DNA from 4 places in the Ligilactobacillus sp. RTP31139st1_D10_RTP31139_211217 genome. Region 2 is predicted to be linked to each of the others. Evidence: predicted binding sites of a transcription regulator. Region 2 holds the regulator's gene; each other region holds the start of a gene.
What was found. Region 2 encodes NrdR, which represses ribonucleotide reductase genes. Its sites were predicted from a motif close to ACACNATATATNGTGT; they were not measured.

Region 1 (5,159 bases), on a different contig from region 2:
ATTCCTTAGGTTTAGGATCATTGGGGCGACGCACTCGTCTTTTAGCTTTAGTCGGAGTGGCTACCTGCTTTGGTGCTAGTGTTTCAGAGGCAATAAAAGCAGTATCGCCTCCAACAGTGATCCTGATCGTCCCACTATTCTCCATCAGTCATCATCCCCGGTGCAATATTTTTAGCTCGTGCCGCGATCTCTTCATGACGTCCATGAACCATCGGCCGTTGCAAAGGATTACCTAGATAACCACAAGTCCGCTTAACACAATCGCAGGTCTTAGGGTCGTGGTTACCACAATCTGGGCATTCAAAGCCACGAGCTGTAGCCTTGAATTCTCCCTCAAAACCACATTTATAGCAATGATCGATCGGCGTATTAGTTCCCAGATAGCCAACTTTATCATAGGCAAAATCCCAAACTGCCTCTAAAGCTTTCGGATTTTGGCGCAAGTTCGGATACTCACAATAATGGATAAAGCCACCCGCAGCATATTTTGGATAATCCATCTCAAATTGAAGCTTTTCAAATGGTGTTGGATGCTTTCTGACATCATAATGGAAGCTATTGGTGTAGTAATCTTTGTCAGTAACATCTTTGACTTTCCCAAATTCAGCTGTATCTAAGCGACAGAAACGATCTGTCAGAGATTCACTTGGGGTTGAATAGACGCTAAAATGATAGCCAGTTTCTTTTGACCAACGCACACACGCATCATGTAATTGCTTAACGATCTCGAGAGTAAAATCATGTGCTGCTTGATCATGTTCCCAATTTGGACCAAAGAAAAGTGTCCCTACTTCATAAAGCCCGATATAACCGATCGAAACCGTGGCACGTTCATCTTTGAAGAGCTGACTTACATCTTCACCTGGTTTTAGCCGTTGCCCAAAAGCACCATATTGGTATAAGATCGGCGCATTCTCTGGGACCGCATCTAAGACCCGAGCTACTTTGAAATCAAGCGCAGTCTTACAAAGTTTGACCTTATCGTTGAAGATCTGCCAAAAAAGATCCATATCACCGTGAGATTCTAAAGCGATCCGTGGTAAATTGAGCGTCACGACTCCTAAATTCATCCGGCCAGAGTTGACTTCATTTCCGTGCTTATCTTTCCATCCTTGTAAGAATGAACGGCATCCCATCGGTGCTTTAAAGCTCCCCGTTAATTCCTTGATCTTATCGTACATCAAGACGTCGGGATACATCCGTTTGGTTGCACATTCGACCGCCAATTGCTTGATATCATAATTAGGATCTTCGGGCTTTAAGTTCAAACCTTTTTTGATCGTAAAGACCAATTTAGGAAAGATCGCCGTCCGTTTTTCCCGGCCCAAGCCACCGATCCGGATCTTTAAGATCGATTTTTGGATCTCACGTGCGACCCATGAAGTTCCTAAGCCAAACCCTAATGTGGTAAAGGGAGTCTGTCCTTGAGAAGAAAAGAGCGTATTGATCTCATATTCCAGTGCTTGCATAGCATCATAGATATCTTTTTTCGTCCGTTTTTTAGCAAATTCGATCTGCTTAGCTGGATCTTCGATATATTCTTTAGATTCAGCTAAATGTTTGTCATAATTTTTTAGTGCGAAGGGTTCTAAGACCTCATCGATCCGATCAGCTGAACAGCCACCATATTGACTAGAAGCAACATTAGCAATGATCTGTGACATTTGGGCGGTCGCAGTTTGGATCGAATGAGGGCTTTCAACTTCAGCATTACCGATCTTAAAGCCATTTGTCAGCATCTCTTTAAAATCGATCAAACAACAATTCGTCATCGGACTCCAAGGAGTATAGTCCAGATCGTGATAATGGATGTCACCACGCAGATGAGCTTTAGCCACATGCTTTGGCATCATCCGAAGCCCTAGTGTCTTACCGACTGTCCCCGCTGTCAGATCACGTTGCGTATTGAAAACATTACTGTCTTTGTTAGCATTCTCATGAACTAAACTCGGATCCTTAGATTGAAGCCGGCCTAACCTGACAGTTGGATCAGTCTCTTCTTGCCATTTGGCTTCATCGGCTTGGTGATGAGCAACATAAGCCTTGGCTTCGGCATCATAACCTAATTCATTTAGCGTAGCTGTCAATTTATCGTAGATCTCAGTGCTGGTAAGTGTCGTTTGGTCCGCTAACTTGGCGAGTAAAGCGAGAATAATTGCATCGGTATCCGTAGCCAAGCCTAACTTACGCAAAACGCTCTCCAACTTATAAAGTGCAAATGGTACCTCGTATCCATCTGTTTTGATGACCATCTTAGGTAATACATACTTTTTTTGTTCCTTAAATTCCATCATCGTCATCAGGTCCCTTCTACGTCAGCTAAAAGTGAAAATGAACCACGATCTTAAAATCATCATGGTCCACCTACAACATCCTAACTAACAAACTTATCTATATTTAAATCCTATTTCCCTGTTGGTACTTTATATGATATAACCAATCGCAGCCAAACACAACATATAGTGTTTGGTTTCACAAAAACCATACTATATGTTGAAAACAATATACAACGTTTGGAGCGCGCTCTTATCCTATTCATCTCCGACTAGCTGGCTGTGAAACTTTTTTTACCGGAAATTAGCTCTAACATGTCTAAAGTATTATACTTAAAGTGCAGATAATTTTAGAAAGCAGGTATCTTTTATGCAAGAAGAATTCCTAAATCAAATAGCTGACCAACTTAAACAAGGGATGACTGAATTTTTAGCACAGACTGATCTTAAGAAAAACGATATTTTTGTCTTAGGATGCAGCACTAGCGAGATCCAAGGTAAAAAGATCGGTAAATATTCCAATTTAGACGTGGGACGGACAGTCATCAAAACTTTGACTGAGATCTTGCCATCAGGAGTCCAGCTTGCTGTTCAAGGTTGCGAACATTTGAATCGTGCTTTAGCTATGGAACGTCAAGTCGCCGAAGATCACGGTTTAGAGATCGTTTCAGTCTGCCCTAGCTTACACGCCGGTGGAGCTGCACAGGTAGCGGCTTTTGAAACATTCAAAGATCCAGTCGAAGTAGAACATGTCACTGCTAAAGCTGGGATCGACATCGGTGACACTGCGATCGGGATGCACGTTAAATTCGTTCAGATCCCAGTTAGAACTTCGATCAAAGAGATCGGTTCGGCCCATGTTACTTATTTGAGTTCACGGCCAAAATTGATCGGTGGCGAACGTGCGATCTACAAATTTGAAAATCTAAATCAACAAGTTGATCCTTTAAATCCGTTAGCTTAACGAAATATAAAAAGCTGGTACGCTAACTCCACCTCATCTGGAGTCGGCTTACCAGCTTTTTTAACTATAATTTTTGAGTGTTCTTCTGATCTCACGTTCTTGATCACGACGCTTGATCGTTTCCCGCTTATCGTAGCTGTGCTTACCTTGTGCAACTCCGATCAAAACTTTGGCAAAGCCATTTTTTAAATAGACCTTCAGTGGGACTAAAGTGATCCCCTTGCCACTAGTCTCATTAGCTAAACGCACGATCTGCTTTTTATGCAACAATAACTTTCGGTTGCGCAACGGATCATGGTTAAAACGATTGCCCTGAGTATATTCGGAAATATGCACATTCATCAACCAAGCTTCGCCATTTTTGATCTGTGCAAAGCCATCTTTTAGATTGATCCGGCCCGCACGTACTGATTTGATCTCAGTTCCTGTTAAAGCTACCCCAGCTTCAATAGTATCTAAAATATAGTAATCATGGCTTGCTTTACGATTTTGCGCTAAAGGACGCTCATGTTGTGCTTGTTTTGCCATTTACCTCAGTCCTTTTTATAAACTGCTATTTTTTGTCGCGACGTTTTTTATAAAATGGTTTCCGCCCATTTTGATTGTTTGAACGTTGTGAATTATGCCGATTATCCCGACGACCATTATTATTATTTTGACGTTTGAATGGACGCTTTTGACCACGTTTATCGCCATTTTTCCGGTCAAATTTACGTTTTGGTGGCATTTCAGGTAATTCGACACCTTCTAATAGATCGGATTTTGGTGCTTTGCCTAAACTCAATAGCTTAAAGTCGATCTCTTTTTGTTCAGCATTGACATTAACTAATTTGACACGGATCGGTTGACCGATGCGGTAAGTTTGTTTTGTCTTACGTCCAACTAAAGCCATTTGCTTTTCAACAAAGATATAATAGTCATCGTTGATCTCACTGATATGGATCAGGCCTTCAACTGTATTTGGTAATTCAACAAACATCCCAAATTTAGTAACTGAACTAACGACAGCATCGAATTCTTCACCTACATGATCAGCTATGTATTCTGCCTTCTTCATCGCATCTGTATCACGTTCAGCATCGATCGCGCGCCGTTCAGCTTGCGAACTGTGTTGGCTCACTTCTGGTAATTCAGCTTGGAATTTGGCTTGACTACCTTCTCCGATACCATTTTCAGCATAGTAATGGATCATGCGGTGAACCATCAAGTCAGGATAACGTCTGATCGGTGAAGTAAAGTGCGTATAGTCTTTAGCAGCTAAGCCAAAGTGGCCCAACGGTTCTGGCGAATATTTAGCTTGTTGCATCGACCGCAATAACATCACTGATACCATTGGTTCTTCTGGCTTACCGGCAACTTTCTTTAAGATCTTTTGAAGCATCTTAGGTTGAATATCGCTCACTTTACCAGTTACTTCGATCCCTAGACCAGATAACATTTCAAAGAAAGATTTGATCTTTTCTTCTTTTGGTGTTTCATGGATCCGGTAGATAAATGGAACGTGAAGATCCTTGTAGTGCGCTGCTACCGTTTCATTTGCAGCTAACATAAAGGATTCGACCATGCGTTCACTTGTTCCACGTTCACGCAATTGAATATCGATCGCATGTCCTTTTTCATCCACGATGATCTTAGCTTCCGTATCTTCAAATTCGATCGCACCACGGCGCTTGCGCATCTTCAATAAGATCTTATGCAATTCGCCCATTTCTTCAAACATTGGGACTAATTCACGATAACGCTCTTTTTCTTTTTGATCATCAGACTCTAAGATCTTGTTGATCGCTTTATAAGTCATTCGTTCCGTCGTCTTGATCACACTTGGGAAGATCTCATGGGAAACGACTTCGCCTTGCGGATCGATCTCCATCTCACAAGTCAAAGCCAAACGTTCGACTTGTGGGTTCAATGAACAGATCCCG
Region 2 (5,159 bases):
CGTTGTCTCCCATTTGCGCATGGAGGGTAAGTTTTATGTCAAAGAAGCGACTGATCCAGTCGATAAACATACGCATGTCATCTTTGATCTAGCCGATGGCCGGCAATTGCGCTATAACGATGTCCGTAAATTTGGGCGAATGCAATTAGTTCAAACGGGTAGTGAAGAAAAATTGCCTGGGTTAGCCAAATTAGGACCAGAGCCAGTGGCTGAAACTTTTAAAGTGGCTGACTTTTATCAAAAGCTACAAAAAAAGAAGAAAAATATCAAGACCGCCTTACTCGACCAGACCTTGGTCACGGGTCTAGGTAATATCTATGTTGATGAGGTGTTGTGGCAAAGTAAGATCCATCCTGAGACGTCATGTCAAAAATTGACTTTAGACCAAGCAACGATACTGCATGATAATATCATCACTGAATTAGCTAAGGCGATCAAAGCAGGTGGCACAACGATCAGAAGTTACACGGATGCTTTCCAAAAAACAGGCGCTTTTCAGTTCGAACTAGATGTTTATGGCCGGACCGATGAGCCATGTAAACGTTGTGGAACAAAGATCCAAAAGATCGTAGTGGGACAACGGGGCACGCATTTTTGTCCGCATTGTCAGCAGGTGGTAAAATGTCATATATTCTAGGCTTGACTGGTGGGATCGGGATGGGCAAAACGACGATCAGTAATTTTTTACAAACATTAGATTTTAAGATCCTCGATGCTGATGTGATCGCCCGCCAAGTCGTTGAACCAGCGACCCCTGGTTTAGCTAAATTAAAAAAAACATTTGGATCTCAGATCATCCAAGCTGATCAGACTTTAGATCGGGCTAAACTCGGCAAGATCGTCTTCAATGATCCTAAGAAATTAGCTCAATTAAACCAGATCATGCAGCCATTGATCAGAGCTGAATATGAAAAACAGCTAGCTTTAGCTGAGCAAAAGGGCGATAAAGTAGTTGTGATCGATGCTGCCTTATTATTTGAAAATGGTTATGCAGATCATTGTGATGCAGTTATCAATGTTGAAGTTCCTAAAGCACTTCAGCTAAAACGGATCATAGAACGCGATCATTTGAGTGAGGAGGCGGCACTTGAGCGGATCGCTAGTCAGATGTCGGCTGAAAAAAGGCGAAATTTGGCTACAATTACAGTAGATAGTTCGGGAACAGTTGAAGAAACGCAAGCGCAAGTGATAAAATGGCTAAAGATAAATAATTTAATCGAAAATTAGGCAGCGAGGTAAAGATTATGAAGTGTCCAAATTGTCATCAAAATGGATCACGTGTAGTGGATAGCCGTCCCGCCGACAATGGACATGCCATTCGGCGCCGGCGGGAATGTGAAAATTGTGGTTTCCGTTTTACTACATTTGAAAGAGTAGAAGCAGCGCCACTCTTAGTTATTAAGAAAAATGGTGCTAGAGAAGAATTTAATCGTGAAAAAGTCTTGCGGGGTGTCATGCGAGCGGCTGAAAAACGGCCCGTCGCGATGGATGAGATCCAAAATATCGTCGATCAAGTCGAAACAAAGATCCGGGCAGTCGGCGGGAATGAAGTTTCGAGTCAATTGATCGGTGAATATGTGATGGAGATCTTAGCAAATGTCGATGATATCGCCTATATCAGATTTGCGAGCGTCTATCGTGAATTTAAAGATATGGCATCTTTTGCGAAGGAATTGCAAGACTTGATGGCACGTGACAACGAAAAAAATAAGTAGTTGGGGGATGTTAGGCGATGAGTGAAGGATTAAGGCAGATGTCGCCTAAGGATGGTTACGTCGTCAATACTAAAGCCCATATCGGTTCGACAGAGTTCAAAGTCATTTTAAAGCTCTACCAACCGTTGATGGGGGTCAATGCTTATGGTGTTTATTCACTATTAGCGACTAAAGTGGCTCAAACACCAGACCTGTTAGCCCGCCGGATGCATAAAGAGTTATTGGATATTTTGAGTTTAGGTTTGCGCGACTTTTACGAAGCGCGGATCAGATTAGAGGCCCTCGGGTTATTGAAGACATTCGTGCAAAAAGATGAACTTGGTCAAGTGTTTATCTATGAGTTACAAGCTCCTTTGAGTGCTGAGGCTTTCTTTAAAGATGATCTCTTGAGCATGCTTTTAGCCGATTCATTGGGACAGACCCAATATGATGAGTTAAAACAAGAATTTGTCAAACCAGATCTCACGTATGCTAATGCCAAAGAGATCACCAAGTCGCTACTAGATGTTTTTACGGTGAAAAAAGATGCATTACTCAAAAATTCACAGATAAAAGCGATACCTAAACCGACTAAAAATCTCGTCGATTCAGTCGAAGTCGATCTGGATGTAGAATATTTAAAAGAGCTTTTAGCCCGATCTTTTGTACCCGCAACTGAGATCAGCCGTTCACTTGAGACCTTAAAGTCGATCTCTTTGTTGTATGGTCTAGATGAACTAGAACTCGTCAAATTGCTCGAACAAGCACTAAATGTCAAAGATGATAAAGTCGATCTTGAGCTCGTCAAAAAATTAGCCACACAGCAATTTGATCGGCAATTCAAAGAGATAACACCTAAAGAGTCGAAAGTGACTGAACCAGTTGATCCGGCGGTGAGTGCGGAATTGACGCAAACTGATCTAGCGCTGATCGCCGTTTCAAAACAATATCTACCTTTGGAATTCATCGAAGAACTCAAACGGCAAAAGCACAGTTTTGTGACGAATTTAGAGCGTTATACGGTCAAAAATCTAGTTGAAAAGCAAGTTTTACCTAATGCGGTGATCAATGTGCTCCTGCACTATTATTTGATCGCGCAAAATAATACGATGCTGGAAGATAAAGTCGCTAATCGCTTTACCAAAGCTGCAGCTAAGTTGGCTGAAAAGAAGATCCAGACCCCAGAAGAAGCCATGCTTTATATGCGCGAGGCTAACCAAAAAGCACGAGAAAAGCAGAAACAAAAGCAATATTATGGGCGTAAGCAACAAGTCGTGCAAAAAGAGACTTTGCCGGACTGGGCTAAGACAAAAGAAAATAAAGCTGTATCTAAACCGGCTAAAGAGGATAAACAGGCCTTGAATGCTGAGATCGATGAATTGTTAGCTCAATTGGAACAAAGTGAATAGAAAGGCAGGTGGCTAGGATGGAAGATCTAGGGAAAAACTTGACGGAGCGGATGCAAAAAAACAATTGGAACCAGCGTTATCAAGAACTGATCGCTGAGATCTTACAAGATGATGAAGTGCGGACTTTTTTAGCGGAAAACAGTCAAGTCCTGACGGAAGCTGATGTGATGAAAAGTGCCAGCAAGTTATATGAATTCGTAACGCTAAAAAAACAGCTAGCTCAAGGAAAACAGACCTTTGCACCCGGATACCTACCGATACTTGCGATCAGCAATCATCGGATCGAAGTCGTGTATGTGCCGACCGCAGAATTAAAAGCTAAACGTGAACAAAAAGCCCTAGAAGCTCGTGTCAAGACGATCAATTTACCGCGTAGTGTTCGTCGGGCGCAATTAAAAGATTACGAGCGTAGTGATGAGCGGATGGAAGCTTTAAAAGCGGCGCTATCTTTTATCACTAGTTATACCAAAGCACCAAAAGATTTTCATAAGGGATTATACCTCGAAGGCAGTTTTGGAGTCGGTAAGACCTATCTTTTGGCGGCGATCGCTAATGATCTAGCTAAGCGAGGTTACCAGACGACACTGGTGCATTTTCCATCATTTGCGGTTGAGATCAAGGGCTCGATTGGTAAAAATCAGACAAATGAATATATCGATAATTTGAAAAAAGCTCAAGTTTTGATGATTGATGATATCGGAGCTGATTCTTTGAGTAGCTGGATTAGAGATGATGTTTTAGGTGTTATTTTGCAATATCGGATGCAAGAAGAATTACCGACATTTTTTAGCTCGAATCTTTCGTTAGAACAACTAGAGCAACAATATTTGACTGTCAACAACCGGGGCGAAGCAGAGCCTTTGAAGGCCAAACGCATCATGGAACGGATCAAATTTTTGGCTGATGAGTATCATGTTGTAGGAAAAAATCGCCGAAATCCGGAATAATGACTTGAAATTAAAGAAGTTTCGTGCTTAAATAGGAATTACATTAAGTAAAAGACAAACGGCAAATCAATTCAGGGAAAGAGGCCTTTGACTGCAAGTCTCTTAAAGAGGAGCTTACCACTTTTATCACGATAGCCTACTGCAAAGGTAGGACGGCTCGTTTCCGTTATCGACGATCAAGAGAGGGTCAACTGACCTTGAAATTGGGTGGAACCGCGTTAAAGACGCCCCTAGTGTTAAATGTAGCACTAGGGGCGTCTTTTATGTCTTGGTAAAAATCAAGGAGGAACATATAATGTCAGAGATCAATGTTAAGTTTCCAGATGGTGCTGTAAAACAATTTGCAGCTGGAACAACAACACAAGATATCGCAAAGTCTATCAGTATCAGCTTAGCTAAGAAGTCTGTTGCAGGTAAATTTAACGGTAAATTAGTGGATTACAACGAACCTTTAAATGAAGATGGTACGATCGAGATCATCACTAAAGATTCTGATGAAGGGATGAACGTGTTATGGCAAACAGCAGCTAATGTTTTAGCTAGTGCTTTGCATAGCCTTTATCCAGAAATGAAGTTTGGTCAAGGTGAAGCTTTAGAACATGGCTTCTTCTTTGATACAGACAATGCAGCTGGTCAAGTGGCCGAAGCTGATTTTGAAAAGATCGAACAAAAGATGCAAGAGATCATCAAGCAAAACTTACCGATCGAACGTGTTGAATATACGGAAGAAGAAGCTTTGCAATTAGTTGCCGGTGATCAATACCAAACTGAATTAGTCAAAGAGATCGCTGCCGATAACGCAGGTAAAGTCGTAGCTCACAAGTTAGGTGATTTCAATGATTTCTCATTTGGACCACAATTAGCTTCAACTGGTGCGATCAAAGTGTTCCAATTGCTTTCAGTGGCTGGTGCTTACTGGAAAGGTGCTTCAAGCAACCCAATGTTACAACGTATCTACGGAACAGCCTTTTACAAGCAAAAAGACCTTGAGGCTGAATTACAACGTCGTCAAGAAGCACGTGAACGTGACCACCGTGTGATCGGTAACAATTTAGACCTCTTCTTTGTTGATCCTAAAGTTGGGGCTGGTCTCCCATACTGGATGCCAA
Region 3 (5,159 bases), on a different contig from region 2:
CACGATCTTATTTAGGTAAACATCTAAAGCTAACTTGCAACGTTGATCAGCTTGATTAGCTTTGATATCACGCATGTCATCCGAATAGCCTGACAATCCTAATAGCCCTGACTTTTGGTTAAAGAGCTCAAGAACTTCATCGGCTGTTTTATTGAGTTTCTTCATTAAAAATGGCACGATTGAAGGATCAACATCCCCAGCTCGGGTCCCCATCGTTAGTCCGGTCAAAGGCGTGAATCCCATCGAACTAGCAAAGGCTTTTCCATCTTTAACAGCTGAAACAGATGAGCCACTCCCCAAGTGCAAAGTTATCAATTTAAGATCAGCCAACGGTTTTTCTAAAAGATCAGCTGTCTTTTGCGCCAAATATTCATGACTGATCCCGTGTTCACCATAACGTCTGATCCCATATTTTTGCGTCAATTCATATGGCAAACTAAAGATCGCATTTTCTTCTGGCATTTGTGTAAAGAACTGGCTGTCAAAGACCGCATATTGGGGCGTATCGGGCATGACTTGTTGCATCAATTCGATGTATTTTGCTTCCATTGGATTATGTAATGGAGCATGGTCACTCAAAGCTAAGACTTCTTTGATCGCTGCTTGATCCATCTTAGTAGCTTGCGTGAATTTAGTTCCTCCAGCTACGACACGGTGACCAACACATTTAATGTCAGCTAAAGATGTGATCTCTAACTCTTGGATCTTTTCAATGATCATTTCAGCCGCTTTTTCATAAGATAGGTTATCTTGTATTTCTTGATATGTCTGATCTCCATATTTGATCTCAAACTTTGAACCTGGAGCTAACATCCGCTCTACCAAGCCCTTAGCGACGACTGATTCATCGGTCAATTCAAATAGTTTCCATTTAACTGATGAACTTCCGGCATTCATTAACAAAATTTTAGGCATTTCTGCACACCTCCGATACTTTTAAGTATAACTTAAAAAGTAAAATTCAAAAAGATGCTTTATTTTCCCATATAGATTCTATTTTTGTGGAATTTGACAATAATTAATCTGTTTGTTACATAAACGTGACAAATTGTAATTTTATCGGAATATGTATGTTATATAAAAAATGTATACTGCTAGTGTAGATAAATGAAAAGCAAGTAAATATTAAATATTTTTTTAAGGAGAGTTTACTTATGGAAATGAAGAAAGTTATTACGGGAGCTGCCGCGTTATCTGGTTTAGTTGCATTGGGCCAAACAGCAAATGCCGATGAAATTATCGTTAAAGCTGGCGATACAGTATCTGAATTAGCCCTTAAATACAACACAACGATTGATGCGATCCAACAAGCTAACAAATTACAAGATGTAAACTTGATCTTCGTTGGTCAACGCTTAGAATTTGGTAGCAACGTTTTAGCTGCTTCACAAGCTGCTCAACAACAAGCTCAACCAGCACAAGCAGCTCCACAAGCTCAAACTCAAGTCCAAGAAGCACAACCTGCACAACAGCAAACACAACAAGTGCAAACAACTGCTCCACAAACTCCATCAAACGATGCTGAAGCAAGTGCTAAAGCTTGGATCGCTAATGTTGAATCAGGTGGTTCTTATACCGCTCAAAACGGCCGTTATTATGGTAAATATCAATTGACTAACTCTTACCTTGGTGGAGATTACTCCCCAGAAAACCAAGAACGTGTAGCTGATAACTATGTTGCAAATCGTTACGGTTCTTGGCAAGCAGCTAAGTCATTTTGGCTTGCTAACGGCTGGTACTAATATCAGTTAAATATAACTTTACGGACTCAAAAAAATTTTGAGTCCGTTTTTTGCGTGGTTGAGCCAATGACACAATATCTAGCGATTAGCAGAGCAAAATTTATACTACATGTTGTGTAAATTGTGGTATACTGATATCACAATCAAATTAGAAGGGGTTTTATTCTGATGGCTTTAGATCTATATACCAAAGATAACTGCATCCAATGCAAAATGACCAAGAAGTTTTTAATGGAGAATAATATTGAATTTGGAGAACATAATATCTCCGATCATCCAGAATATATCAACTACCTAAAAGAAAAAGGTTTACGCACAGTTCCAGTTTTAGAACAAGATCACGCACCGATCATCAATGGTTTTCGGCCTGATCTCTTAAAGAAGCTGGCAGCTCAATGAAAATAATCTATTTTAGCGTCACCGGGCAGACCCGACGCTTCATCAAAAAACTTGGGCCTACCGTCGATGCCACTGAGATCGATCCAGTGGACCCACTTTTTATGGTAAATGAACCTTTCGTCTTGATCGTACCGACCTATGAAGACGAGATCACTTACCCTGTGACTGAATTTTTAGAATACGCAAATAACGCTGCATCATTAAAAGGGATCGTCGGGACCGGCAACCGTAATTTTGCAGAGTTATTTATTTTTACAGCTAAAAACTTGTCTAAAAAGTTTAATGTTCCAGTGATCTATTCGTTTGAATTCAATGGAACACCCACAGACGTCCAAAATTTCAAGGAAGCGGTGAATGAACTTGAGTCTTAAAGATATCGATATCAACAATGTTACGTACTACGACCTAAACAACCGAGTCAATATTCCTTTAAACGGTCAGATCCAACTCGACCAAGACAAAGCAGCTTTGAGCGCCTTTTTCAAGGAAAACGTCATTCCTAATACGATGACCTTTGCTTCACTTAAAGAACGCTTTGACTATTTACTAGACAATAATTATCTTGAAACACAATTTATCCAAAAATACGATTTTGCCTTCATCGAAAAGCTCTATGCGCAATTAGAAGCAGCTGATTTTCGTTTCAAGACCTTTATGGCAGCTTACAAGTTTTATACCCAATATGCGCTAAAAACCGATGATGGTAGTTATTACTTGGAAAGTTTCATCGATCGTGCAGCGATCAATGCTTTGTACTTTGCTGATGGCGATGAACAATTAGCGCTGCAACTAGCTGATGAGATCGTTCACCAACGCTATCAACCAGCAACACCAAGCTTTTTGAATGCTGGGCGAGCTCGCCGCGGTGAATTAGTTTCTTGTTTTGTTTTACAAGTTACTGATGATATGAATTCGATCGGCCGCGTGATCAACTCCGCCCTTCAACTTTCCCGGATCGGTGGTGGCGTTGGGATCACCTTGAGTAACCTGCGTTCAGCTGGCGCACCGATCAAAGGGATCAAGGGCGCAGCTTCTGGGGTCGTACCTGTTATGAAATTACTCGAAGATAGTTTTTCTTACTCCAATCAGTTAGGCCAACGTCAAGGGGCTGGGGTCGTTTATCTGAATGTTTTCCATCCCGACATCATCGACTTTTTAGCTTCCAAAAAAGAAAATGCCGATGAAAAGATCCGGGTCAAGACACTCTCTTTAGGTGTGCTCGTGCCGGATAAGTTCTACGAATTAGCCAAGCAAAACGCCGATATGTATCTCTTTGACCCATATGATGTCGAAAGAAAATACGGTACACCGTTCTCTTACGTCGATATTACAGCCGAATACGATAATCTGGTCAACGATCCTGATATCGCTAAAAAGAAGATCTCTGCTCGCTTGCTCGAAGAAGAGATCTCAAAATTACAACAAGAATCTGGCTATCCTTATGTTGTCAATGTCGATACAGCTAATAAGGCCAACCCGATCAAAGGTAAGATCATCACCAGCAACCTCTGCTCGGAGATCTTGCAAGTTCAAACACCATCTTTAGTCAACAATCAACAAGGCTATGATGTTTTAGGAACTGATATCAGCTGTAACTTAGGCTCGACCAATATTGCTAACTTGATGGACTCCCCTGATTTTGGTCGGTCTGTCGAAGCCATGACACGGGCCTTGACCTTTGTGACCGATCATTCAGATATCGATGTCGTGCCATCCGTGCAACACGGCAACCACCAAGCGCACACGATCGGACTTGGTGCTATGGGCTTACATGCCTTTTTAGCTAAAAACCAAATGCACTATGGTTCACCAGAAGCTTTGGAATTTACCAGCTTATACTTCATGTTGCTCAACTACTGGACCTTAGTTGCTTCCAACAAGATCGCTAAAGAACGCCAAACTAGCTTTGTTGGTTTTGAAGAGAGTGATTATGCCAATGGTAAATACTTCACCAAGTATTTGACTGAAGACTTTACACCACATTCTGAAAAAGTCAAAGCACTATTCAAAGATATCTTCATTCCAACTAAAGCCGATTGGGAAAAATTGAGTCAAGCAGTCAAACAAGATGGCCTTTACCATCAAAATCGCTTAGCCGTCGCACCAAATGGCTCGATCTCATATATCAATGATACGACTGCCTCACTGCAACCGATCATCAACAAGATCGAAGAACGCCAAGAAAGAAAGATCGGTAAAATTTATTATCCCGCACCATATCTTTCAAACGAAACTTTACCATACTACACTTCGGCTTACGATCTAGACATGCGTAAAGTGATCGATACTTATGCAGCCGCACAACAACATGTTGATCAAGGGATGAGTTTGACGCTCTTTATGCGTTCCTCGATCCCAGCCGGGCTTTATGAATGGAAGAATGGTCGGACTGATAAGATGACGACCCGTGACCTCTCGATCCTACGTAACTATGCTCATCATAAACAGATCAAATCGATCTACTATGTCCGCACGTTTACCGATACACAAGATGAAGTCGGGGTCAACGAATGCGAAAGCTGTGTAATTTAGCGAGGTATTTGGAAAATGGAAAACTATAAAGCAATCAACTGGAACAATTTAGAAGACCAGATCGATAAAGCAACTTGGGAAAAATTGACCGAACAATTTTGGTTGGATACTCGGATCCCCCTTTCAAACGACTTAGCGGACTGGCGGGAATTTTCCGAGGCTGATAAAGATGTCGTTGCTAAAGTCTTTGGGGGCTTAACATTATTGGATACTTTGCAATCTCAAGACGGGGTCGCAGTGCTTAAAAAAGATATCCGGACACAACAAGAAGAAGCCGTCTTCAACAATATCGAGTTTATGGAATCAGTACACGCTAAGAGTTACTCCTCGATCTTTTCAACTTTGAATACACCTAAAGAGATCGAAGAGATCTTTGCTTGGACCGATTCAAATGAGATCTTGCAATACAAGGCGCAAAAGATCAATGATATCTACCAAAACGGAACACCTTTGCAAAAGAAAGTCGCTTCCGTATTCTTGGAAACA
Region 4 (5,159 bases), on a different contig from region 2:
CGTATTCTTGTCGGATCTCGGCATAATGCGTCACATCCATCAGGTACAGCGCATCAATGTCTTTTTGGACCATCAGACTAAAGGCTCGTCCATGCAATTTGACTTCGATATCTTTGTCTTTATTGTCTTGTTTAGCCTCGAGTTGCTCATAGAGCTGATGATCGACCTCTTTTAACGGCTTACCCAGCACCTCTTGATTATCAAAATAGCGTTGCATATAAGGGTTGATCCATTCGATATGACCCTCTTTGTCGTAAAATAAGATCCCGATCGGCATTTTGATCAACGCATCCTGTTCACCGCGTTTGATCCGATAAGACAGATCAGAAATGTATTCAGTTGTATCTTCAGTAATTTGTTTTAAAGTAATATAGGCAACTACGGTCACAATAAGTGTAAAGACCATGCTGATATATCCTAGAATAATATTGGTTCTAAAGGCCAGGATCACACAAATGACCGCTACAAACGCCAACATCCAAGCTAACACACGCAAATGTCTGTCATACATGAATTCAGGCAGTTGCCAAAAATCTTTGTTAAAAAATTTTTTCACTGGTTTATCCCCGCATTCCTTTCCCAATTCTTAACCTAATTTTATACTTCTGCTATTTATTCTATCACAAACGAGTTTGACTCTCAGTAAGTATGACTATAATAGCTTGAAAAATCAAGTTGCTTTGCCCAAAATAAAAAGCCACGGGCTGACCCGTAGCTTAGTGTTATGAGTTAAGTTATTCACTTAGTTTAAGTATACGCCCGCGACTATTTATTGTCAGCCATTCAAAACTAAATTTTAAGCTTTCTTTGAGACTTCCCCTCTAAACCAGCTGTTCTTGCTGAAAAAGGCATACATATCATTTAAGAAAAAGACACTGTAACTAAAGATCAAGGCAAAATTCCCATCACCTTGCAACATCGTTTGGACCCATAAAGCGATCGTAAAGACTGATGCCAGTGTGAAAACATAGTATTGTTCACGTTTACGATTCAATTCCAATAATGCCCCCGTGATCGCCATCGCTAAGTTCAAGCTATCCAAAAAGACCCGGGGATCATTCGTAAAGCTAAAGATCGTATAGGTGCATAACCAAGCAACTACAAAAAATAAGCCATATTTGATCCATTCAAGCCCACTTTCTAGTTTTTCCGCTTGGATATCATCGTTCCATTTTGGATCTAAAATGCAAAAAATATCTAAAAAGATCAAATAACCGATCTGTTCCCAAGCGGTCGCATAATTTTTTGCCATAAAACCTGTTGCTGCGATACAAATAGCTGAGATCGCACCACACCAGCCTTGGATCCCGGATAAGTTCGAGATCCCGATCACACATGCCACGGACAGATTGCCCCCAACAAAGGCTAACAGTGACTGGACTGGCGTTTGGCTAAAAGAATCGACCAACGAGATAACTTGGAGCACAAAGTTGAACGCCAATAAGAAGTAACTAAAATACCCCCAACCTTTACATTGATTCAACAACCATTTGAAATATCCCTTCCGAAATACATTCTTGGAATATTCTGGCAAATGGGTCAATACATCTTGATAACGTTCAAACATCTAAAAACTTCCTTCCGATAGACAATAATTTCTTGCATTTAAAAATTGCAATGTAACTATTATAGCCATGCATTCTGACTAAATTCAACCGAAAAAACACAATATATTGTAATTCTAATTTTATTAAATCTATATATTGTGTGTAATTTGATTTTCAAACGTTGATTTTCCTAAGTTTTTCTTACGATATTTATATCTTTTTCTTAAAAGACAAGAATTGATTTCTGGTGGTAAAATTAAAATGTAGCTAGATATAAAATTAATGAGGTGTTTTAGAGATGAAATTAAAAAAATTAGCAACTGCATTCTTGGCAGGGCTGACCTTTTTAGGGGTAACTTTGACCAGTGCTCCCAAGGCTTTAGCCGCAAGTAGCAGTAATACGCATACGTTAAATTCCGCTTATGTCGTCTATGGAGCCGGCACGAGCCAAGAAGCACGCCAAAATTTAGCTAAAGTATTTGAAACTGATTCTTCGTTCAAGACTTTGACCGCTACCGCCGCTGATTACAACAAATATATCGCTAATGGCTCTAGCAATACGACTGACGCTGCAATGATCAGCTCAGTTGCGATCGCACCCGGAGATCCTGGTTCTGGGGTCAAGGTCAACATCAAAGACTACAATGGTTCTAACAATATCACCCAAGTAACTTCCCAACAATACGCAATGGTCGCTCAAATGGCGGGGGTAACAGATGTCAGCATCGTTGTGACCGCTAATCGTCCTGTTTCAGGTGAATCAGCCTTGACTGGGGTCTACAAGGCCTTAGCCGAAGATGGCGTTTCATTGAACACAGAAAACACAGCGACAGCCAATGAGATGCTTTCAGCGACCCAACCGGCGATCGACGCTAACAAAGATGACAAGACCTATCCTGGGAAACTGATGGCAGCTATTGGTGATGTTTCCAAGCAATTGGCCCAACAAAAACAAGACAACCAAGAACTAGCTACAAAACAAGACATTGAAGATATGTTAAATAAGGCTTTGGCTGACCGTGGCATTCAAAACCAAACGACCTCAGAGCAAGTAACACAGATCTCAGGCGCTTTGGTAAACTTCCAAAATTCACCGATCAGCTCAAGCAAGACATATATCAATAACGTGACGAACACGATCAATAACGTTAAAGATTCGACGGGTAATTTGATGAATAAGGCTAAAGACTGGGCTAACAGTGCTCAAGCTAAAGAAGCCGTTGAACAAGCAAAAGGCTGGTTTGCCCGCTTCATCGAATGGATCAAGAGTCTGTTTAATTAATAAGACCATACGGGAGAGCCCCCCAGCAGATACATTTGCTGGGGGGCTCTTTGCAACTAGGAACTCATATCGCAACCTATGCACCCTGTAATACGCCTAAAGCCGAAAAGATCCCAAGAGCGCACAATAAACCACCACTGATGATCCCTAACCACAAACGGCCACCAGAAAGCATATTTTTGCGATCTGCCACGACTAATTTGTGATAGTAGCGATATGTAGCATAAAGTTCAAACACTCCTAGAACAAAAATTATTGCACTTAAAACCAATCCTTTGACCATTTTTTCACCCTCGTTGCTATTTTATTCCATAATACCACATTTCTTCTATAAAGAGTGCTTGTCTCACCTGGGCGATATCACATATTATTATGGTGGGGCTAGTGTGCAGAAGATGACATTTATAAATTATGCTAGTTAATTCATAGAAATGAGGTCTAAGATGAAAAAAATCGTTTTTACCGATTTAGCTACTAATTTGTATGCCGCTCCATTTTTCACTACACTTGAATTTAATGGGCGGACATTTTACGGAACCAATCGCTAACTGCCACTTGCAATTTTATTTCGTAAAAATTCACTTGCTTTTGCGAAAACACAGTTTGAAGCAACACATCTCAAGCTCTTCGATGACCGCGACAATTTAATGCTTACCCTATTACCCGACCAGATCACCCAGGCTTGTCTGGGAATGTATTTGGCTAAGATCACGCTCCGACCGTTACCCAAACTGACTGAGCGTTTTATCTTTTCACTGATACTCGAGTTAGCTGACGACCGCCAGATCCAACTGTTAAATGGCGAGACTCAGGCGATCCCACAAGTGATATCTTGGCTTACCGACCAAAATATCAAAATCAATGATCCAATGCACCTAGCTTCTAAACTTGATGCGTCGACCACGATCGACTTTAGAAACTTTACCGTACTTTCAAACGGAACTGAATTTGCTAGGACTCTCGAGCTAAGCTAATTGAGCTATCGTCATCACTGAGCATGTGAGAACGCGGGATCTACTACAATGTTTTTACATCGTGGTAGATCCCGTGTTTTGTATTCGCGAACATAAAAAAACTCCGTGATCGGGGAAAATCACGGAGAAAAAGGTTATGTTATTGGGGAAATACTATCCTAAAGTAAATCTAAGATAGTTATCACTTACTACATAAAAAGGGGAGAAGATTGATTCATCATCAATCTACATATCTATAATACACCTAAATGACCCAAAATGGCTAACTTTTTTATTGATTTTTTCTTAAGAATTTAAATTATATTTTTTTCATAATAGATAACGTTCGGTTATTACATTTGAGTTTTCCACAACTTTATCCACACATAGGTCTATACCTTCATAAACAAAAGATTTACCACTAGAATCTTTAAAATCATTTTTCACTCTTTAACTTATAAATCGTATAATACCCAATAAAAAAATATAATAGTTCGTCTTTAAAAACGAAATTTTTAAAAACTTTTTTCAAAAAAATCGCCCAAACAAAAAAACGCCTCGCAATGAGACGTTTTTTGATTAATCTTCGGCAACGAATGGCAATAAGCCCATGATACGTGCACGTTTGATCGCAACTGTAAGTTTACGTTGGTTCTTTGCGCTAGTACCTGTTACACGACGTGGCAAGATCTTACCGCGTTCTGAGATGAAACGCTTAAGAAGATCTGTATCCTTGTAGTCGATGTATTCGATGTGGTTAGCAGCGATGAAGTCAACTTTACGACGGCGACGTCCGCCTCTTCTTTGTTGTGGCATTAGATTTCCCTCCTGTCAATTTTAGAATGGTAAGTCATCATCTGAGATATCGATCTGTTGACCACCGGCAAATGGATCAGCAGCATTGTTACTATTGTTTGTATTGGTATCAAAACCATTACCACCAAAAGCATCATTGGTCTGATTATTTGCTGGAGTCCCAAATGGATTAGATGACTGCATATCATTTGAAGGAGCTGAACCTTGCACATTAGCGTTACTGTTGCCGTGTTGGGCACGATACCTTTCTGATTCAGCCTTGGATTCCAAAAGTGAGAAATTCTCAGCTAAAACTTCAGTAACATAAACACGTTGACCTTGCTGATTTTCATAAGAACGGGTTTGGATCCGTCCTTCGATCCCAACTAAGGAACCTTTGTGGGTAAAGTTAGCAAAGTTTTCGGCTGCTTTACGCCACATTACGCAATTGATGAAATCAGCTTCACGTTGACCTTGTTGGTTAGTGAACCGACGGTCGATCGCGACAGTAAAGCTTGCCACGGCTGCCCCTGAAGGCGTGTAGCGCAGTTCAGGATCTCGGGTCAAACGACCTACTAGAAC

Region 1: a site for NrdR is predicted at 2,451-2,466, ahead of nrdD (anaerobic ribonucleoside-triphosphate reductase). Genes of this name have one in related genera too.
Region 3: a site for NrdR is predicted at 1,845-1,860, ahead of nrdH (glutaredoxin-like protein NrdH). Genes of this name have one in related genera too.
Region 4: a site for NrdR is predicted at 1,664-1,679, ahead of pnuC (nicotinamide riboside transporter PnuC). Genes of this name have one in related genera too.

The regions. Positions count from the first base shown of each region.
Region 1 covers NZ_JBCOAR010000005.1:78,296-83,454, forward strand. Annotated here, with positions in the region: gene nrdG (anaerobic ribonucleoside-triphosphate reductase activating protein) at 1-145, opposite strand, end outside; gene nrdD (anaerobic ribonucleoside-triphosphate reductase) at 135-2,294, opposite strand; gene ABT996_RS04350 (TIGR01440 family protein) at 2,644-3,237, shown strand; gene smpB (SsrA-binding protein SmpB) at 3,298-3,765, opposite strand; gene rnr (ribonuclease R) at 3,791-5,159, opposite strand, start outside.
Region 2 covers NZ_JBCOAR010000001.1:227,120-232,278, reverse strand. Annotated here, with positions in the region: gene mutM (DNA-formamidopyrimidine glycosylase) at 1-637, shown strand, start outside; gene coaE (dephospho-CoA kinase) at 622-1,227, shown strand; gene nrdR (transcriptional regulator NrdR) at 1,245-1,715, shown strand; gene ABT996_RS01100 (replication initiation and membrane attachment family protein) at 1,733-3,103, shown strand; gene dnaI (primosomal protein DnaI) at 3,121-4,050, shown strand; gene thrS (threonine--tRNA ligase) at 4,346-5,159, shown strand, end outside.
Region 3 covers NZ_JBCOAR010000010.1:8,004-13,162, reverse strand. Annotated here, with positions in the region: gene ABT996_RS07005 (acetate/propionate family kinase) at 1-915, opposite strand, end outside; gene apf (aggregation-promoting factor) at 1,155-1,742, shown strand; gene nrdH (glutaredoxin-like protein NrdH) at 1,911-2,141, shown strand; gene nrdI (class Ib ribonucleoside-diphosphate reductase assembly flavoprotein NrdI) at 2,138-2,512, shown strand; gene nrdE (class 1b ribonucleoside-diphosphate reductase subunit alpha) at 2,502-4,673, shown strand; gene nrdF (class 1b ribonucleoside-diphosphate reductase subunit beta) at 4,689-5,159, shown strand, end outside.
Region 4 covers NZ_JBCOAR010000003.1:123,854-129,012, reverse strand. Annotated here, with positions in the region: gene ABT996_RS02960 (DHH family phosphoesterase) at 1-556, opposite strand, end outside; gene pnuC (nicotinamide riboside transporter PnuC) at 797-1,567, opposite strand; gene ABT996_RS02950 (DUF1002 domain-containing protein) at 1,846-2,829, shown strand; gene ABT996_RS02945 (hypothetical protein) at 2,906-3,112, opposite strand; gene ABT996_RS02940 (hypothetical protein) at 3,477-3,803, shown strand; gene rpsR (30S ribosomal protein S18) at 4,362-4,598, opposite strand; gene ssb (single-stranded DNA-binding protein) at 4,620-5,159, opposite strand, start outside.